Bryobacter aggregatus MPL3: one gene and its partner. The main gene of each other region encodes a partner of the protein of the gene in region 2 in a complex. Links are inferred from orthologs where the notes say so. Each region holds a gene or a part of one and is shown on either strand. Other genes may lie near its edges.

The links. Proteins that work in one complex are often made in the same cells at the same time.
Region 1: the proteins of metK (region 2) and groL are in contact, whole or in part, in a cryo-EM structure (PDB 8P4O), measured with the Escherichia coli proteins. The link is inferred for Bryobacter aggregatus MPL3 from one-to-one orthologs.

What each region holds. Positions count from the first base shown.
Region 1 is NZ_JNIF01000003.1:169,303-172,241, reverse strand. It holds groL (chaperonin GroEL), read right to left. Parts: upstream 2,320-2,939; coding sequence 682-2,319; downstream 1-681. Other genes in the region: M017_RS0101160 (serine hydrolase), read left to right, coding at 2,847-2,939; M017_RS0101165 (co-chaperone GroES), read right to left, coding at 2,343-2,633; M017_RS30525 (energy transducer TonB), read right to left, coding at 240-515.
Region 2 is NZ_JNIF01000003.1:1,874,278-1,877,174, reverse strand. It holds metK (methionine adenosyltransferase), read right to left. Parts: upstream 2,069-2,897; coding sequence 932-2,068; downstream 1-931. Other genes in the region: M017_RS0108880 (DUF885 family protein), read left to right, coding at 2,248-2,897; tig (trigger factor), read right to left, coding at 1-835. UniProt on the Escherichia coli protein: Catalyzes the formation of S-adenosylmethionine (AdoMet) from methionine and ATP.

The DNA.
Region 1 (2,939 bases), 1.7 Mb from region 2 along the record:
TGGTGCACGGCAGGATCGCGGTCTCTGCTCGATCCGCTGACGGGCGTCCCATCCAGTGCGAGACAGAACGGACGAATCGTGATGGGGATGTCCGGGAGTCGATTGAGTCGAAATCCATCTCCACGACAATCCCGGAAGTTGCTGCTTTTCTCGACGGGTGTCCTCTGGAAAAGCGAAACGTCTTGCGCGTTTTCCTGGTTGGCTTCCTCAATAAGTCGCTGTATTCGCGCAGAGTTGCGTTACTTCCTTTGAGGAAGCAGATGGAACGCAATCTCCGCTTTTGTCTGGAAAGCGATGGCCTTCCCATTTCGGGTTGCTGGCCGGAAGCGCCACTTTTGCAGCGCCCGAATTGCGCTCTGGTCTAGTCCTGGATCGAGTGAGCGAATGATCCGAATATCTTGCGCTACTCCTGCAACGCTCACCTCAAACCCGAGGACAACGGAACCCTCAATGGCGCCTGAACTCGCGTCCGGCGAGTAGGATGGGGCCACTTTCGATACAAGCACGGGAGGCATGATTTTCGCATCCTGTGCGTATCCCGTAGCAGAAAGACTCATCAGAAGGCTTAGGACCAAGGTGCGCAATTTACGTTTCTCCCGAACCGGTATACCATCTCTCGAGCAATAGAAAGAGCCCGCCGTTGCCGGCGGGCTCTTTCAGGCTCATTGCTGAGACCGTTGTTTAGTAGTCCATCTCGGGACCGTGGCCGTGGCCACCGCCCGCGGGAGCAGCGGACTTCTTCTCGGGGATCTCGCAGATCATGGCTTCCGTGGTCAGCATGAGGCCGCTGATCGAGGAGCTGTTCTGCAGGGCCGAGCGGGTCACCTTGGCAGGATCGATGACGCCGGCAGCAACCAGGTCTTCAAAGTTGCCAGTGGCGGCGTTGAAGCCGTACTTGGCATCCGAATTGGCCTTGATCTTCTCGACGATCGTTGCGCCTTCGAAACCAGCGTTGCCAGAGATCTGACGCACCGGCTCTTCGCAAGCGCGCTTGATGATGGCCACGCCAATGGCTTCGTCACCATCGAGCTTCAGATCGTTCAGCGCAGCAGAAGCGCGCAGAAGTGCCACGCCGCCGCCGGCAACGATGCCTTCTTCGACGGCCGCACGGGTGGCGTGCAGAGCGTCTTCGACACGAGCCTTCTTTTCCTTCATTTCGGTTTCGGTGGCAGCGCCAACCTTGATCACGGCAACACCGCCGGCGAGCTTCGCCAGACGTTCCTGCAGCTTTTCACGGTCGTAGTCCGAAGTTGTTTCTTCGATCTGGGCGCGGAGCTGCTTGATGCGGCCCTCGATGCCCTTCTGCTCACCAGCGCCATCAATGATGGTGGTGTTGTCTTTGTCGATCACGATGCGCTTGGCGCGGCCGAGATCGCTGAGCTGGACGCCCTCGAGCTTGATGCCCGTTTCTTCCATGATGGCCTGGCCACCGGTGAGGATACCGATGTCCTCGAGCATCGCCTTGCGGCGATCGCCGAAGCCAGGAGCCTTCACTGCAGCAACGTTCAGAGTGCCACGGAGCTTGTTCACGACGAGAGTGGCGAGCGCTTCGCCTTCCACTTCTTCCGCGATGATCACGAGCGGGCTGCCGGAGCGGGCAATCTGCTCGAGCAACGGAAGGAGGTCCTTCATGTTGCTGATCTTCTTCTCGTGGATCAGGATGTAGGGGTTCTCCATCACCGCTTCCATGCGCTCCGGATCGGAGACAAAGTAGGGGCTCAGGTAACCACGGTCAAACTGCATGCCTTCGACGGTCTGCAGCTCGGTGTGCATCGTCTTGGACTCTTCCACCGTGATGACGCCGTCCTTGCCAACCTTCTTCATTGCTTCCGCAATGGTGTTGCCAATTTCGGTGTCGCCGTTGGCGGAGATGGTGCCAACCTGGGCGATCTTGTCGTCCGAGGTCACCTTCACAGCCTGCTTTTCGATTTCCTTGACGACGAGCTCGACAGCCTTGTCGATGCCGCGCTTCAGAGCCATCGGGTTGGCGCCGGCAGCAACGTGCTTCACGCCTTCACGGAAGATGCTCTGAGCCAGGATGGTGGCGGTGGTGGTGCCGTCGCCAGCGATGTCGCTGGTCTTCGATGCCACTTCGCGTACCATCTGGGCGCCCATGTTCTCGAGCGGATCACGGAGTTCGACTTCCTTGGCGACGGTGACGCCGTCCTTGGTGATCGTCGGTCCGCCGAACTTCTTCTCAAGCACCACGTTGCGACCACGGGGTCCGAGGGTTACTTTTACTGCGTCAGCCAACTGGTTGACACCGCGCAGGATCGCCTGGCGGCTATTTTCAGCGTATACAATCTGTTTTGCGGGCATGGTTCGATATTCCTCCTCAGGCTCTACTTCTCAAGGATGCCGAGGACTTCATCCTCACGCATGATCAGGTATTCATTGCTGTTCAGCTTGATGTCTGAACCGGAGTACTTGCCGAACAGGATGCGGTCGCCAGGCTTCACATCAAGTGCGATGACCTTGCCGTCTTCAAGGCGCTTGCCCTTACCAACAGCGACTACTTCGCCTTCCTGAGGCTTTTCTTTCGCAGAATCGGGAATGTACAAACCATTCACCATGTCTACGTCATTTTCCAAACGCTTGACCACAATTCGGTCGTATAGCGGACGGATGTTCATCGTGGACAACCTCCATCGATTGTTTTGAAGTTATAAGTGTCATCCGGAGATGCACTCACACACATAGAATTAGCACAGTCGATCGGCGACTGCTAAAAAAATAACGCAAGTCATTGATTTGAAACGAAAAATAGTTGTAGTTTTTGCGGGGTCTCAGGCAGGACGCAGAAAGGAAGAGAAGAAAATCTTAGTCCTTGGTGCTAAGATTTACAAATGCGTTTCCTCTTCTTCGCACTCCTCGCGGCTGCTTGCGCTCCGGCGCAACATGTCGCTGACCTGCTGACTGCAAAGATGCACGACCGCATC
Region 2 (2,897 bases):
CCTGAGCGCGGAACTGGCGCTCGGTAAAAATGCTGGCCTTCACCTGCTCCTTGAATTCGTCGAAGGTACGGAAGTCACCCATCGACTGCGCAAACTCGTCATCCAAGGCCGGAACATCCTTGCGGCGGATGAACTTCAATTCCACTTCAAAAGTGACGGTTTTGCCGGCCAGACGCTCCTGGCCATAATCCTCACCGTAGCTCACCTGGATGTCTTTGCTCTCGCCCGGGCTCATGCCGACAATCCCTTCGGTAAAGGCGGGGATCGTATCGGGATTGCCCAGTTGCAGCGTCATCTCGGGGTTGCGCATCGGCTCGCCTTCGAGGCCATCGCCGCTCTCAATCCCGACAACGACATAGTCGTCCAACTGCGCCGGACGTGGGTCGATGTTCACGTAGTCGGCCTTGGAGTCGCGAATCTGCTCCAGGCGTTCCGCAATCTCTTCTTCCGTCACCTGCGGGTCTTCGTACTCCACCTCAAGGCCCTTGTATTCCTTGAGATCGAATTCCGGATGAACATCGAACTGAGCCTTGAACACCATCGGTTCGTTCGGTTCAAACTTCAATTCGGTGATACTGGGCTGACCAACGACAGCAAGCTTCTCTGCGGCGAAACGGTCGCTCAGAGCCTTCGGAATCACTTCCTCAATGACGTCCTGCTGGATCTCGTTCTGGAATTGGCTGCGGATGACGCTCATCGGCGCCTTGCCCGGCCGGAACCCTTTCAGTTGGGCTTTCTTCTGGATCTTGGCGAGTACCGTTTCGGTGGCCTTGGCGATCTCCTCAACCGGGACCGTCAACTCTAATTCATGCCGGCAACCTTCAATCAATGCCATATCGATGAGCGCTCTTTCTTCGCGTAATACTGACTACAAAATAATGGGGCGATGCTGGTGTTTCCCCGCATCGCCCCCTATGTTCATCCGGGATGCCTAAACCGCAGCGGCTTTCAGCGCCGCTGCCTTATCGGTCTTCTCCCACGTGAAGGTATCTTCCGTGCGGCCGAAGTGGCCAAACGCTGCGGTATCGCGATAGATCGGACGGCGCAGGTCGAGAGACTCGATAATGCCCTTGGGGGTGAGCTTGAAATTCGCGCGAACGATTTCGGTCAACTTCTCGCTCGAAACAGTGCCGGTGCCGAAGGTGTCCACGAGAACACTCACCGGCTCGGCCACGCCGATGGCGTAGGCAAGCTGCACTTCGCAGCGGTCGGCAAGGCCGGCAGCCACGATGTTCTTTGCAATGTAGCGGGCCATGTAGCAAGCGGAACGGTCTACCTTTGTCGGATCCTTACCCGAGAAAGCGCCGCCACCGTGACGGCCCATGCCACCGTAGGTGTCGACGATGATTTTGCGGCCGGTCAAGCCGGTATCGCCATTGGGACCACCGATCACGAAGCGGCCGGTCGGGTTGATGTGGATTTTCGTGTCGCCGTCCACCATGTCGGCGGGCAGAACCGCGTCGATGATCAGCTTCTTCACGTCCGCGCGGAGCTGTTCGGTGCTGACGTCGTCGCCGTGCTGCGTGGAAATGACCACCGCATCAATGCGCACTGGCTGGTCGCCGTTGTACTCGACGCTCACCTGGCTCTTGCCGTCGGGACGCAGATAGCTCAGCGTGCCGGCGCGGCGCACTTCGCTCAACTTGCGCACCAGCTTGTGCGACAGGATGATCGGCAGCGGCATCAGTTCCGGAGTCTCATTGCAGGCATAGCCGAACATGAGGCCCTGGTCACCGGCGCCACCCGTATCCACGCCCATCGCAATGTGCGGACTCTGGCGCTGGATGACGTTCAGAACGCCACAAGTGTTGCCGTCATAGCCAAAGGCGGCATCGTCAAACCCAATCTCTTTGATTACTTTGCGAGCCAAATCCGGAACGTCGACATAGGTCGTCGTCGTGATTTCGCCAGCCACTACGCAGATGCCGGTTGTCACCAGTACTTCGCAAGCCACTCGCCCCGTCGGATCTTCGGCCAATACAGCATCAAGTACCGCATCCGAGATCTGATCCGCCATCTTGTCGGGGTGACCTTCAGTCACCGATTCCGACGTGAAAATTCGCTTTATTGCCTCAGCCACTGAATTGATTCGACTCCTGCTCTTTGGAAATTAGCCACCCGCTGAATCATGCCCGTCTGGGCCTCAAGAGGGTTGCCATGTTCATACACGGCAATTTGACGAGGGACCAATCCTCTATTCTAGACCCTTGGCGAGAAGATGGTCAATTCTGTCACTATGAAGGACACATGCGTCTCTCGGTTCTTTTCATCGTTGTGTTGCTGTGCCCCCTCGCCGACGCCGCCCCCCTCACCCACGGAGATTTGCTCCGATTCTTCTCGGAATGGCGAGAATTCCAACAGCCGAAAGTCAAGAAAAACGTCCCCGATTACACCGCTCCGGCCATGCGCCGCCAGCAGGGAGAATTAAAACACTGGCAGGAGCGCCTCGAAGCCTTCGACATCAGCAGTTGGACCGTCACCCAGAAAGTGGACTACAACCTGGTCCGCGCAGAGATGAACGGCCTCGATTTTGACCACCGCGTCCTCCGGCCCTGGTCTCGCAATCCCCTCTTCTACCGAATTATTTTCGACAGGGAATCGGATACCCCGCTTCCCGAGGGTCCCTCCATGTACGGCACCCTCGAACTGTGGTCCCTCAAAATGCCCCTGTCCCCAATGGACGAGGCATATGTTCTGGGTAAGTTGCAGGCGATTCCCGCCATCCTCAAGCAGGCCAAGTCCAATCTGACCGAAGACGCCAAAGACCTTTACACCATCGCCATCCACGCCAAAAAGCAGGAGAGTTACGTACTCGCTACCGTGGGACGCCGCTTTGGTGAGACGAATTTCAAACTGGTGCCCGCTATTCTGCAGGCCCAGGCCGCCGTCGACGACTT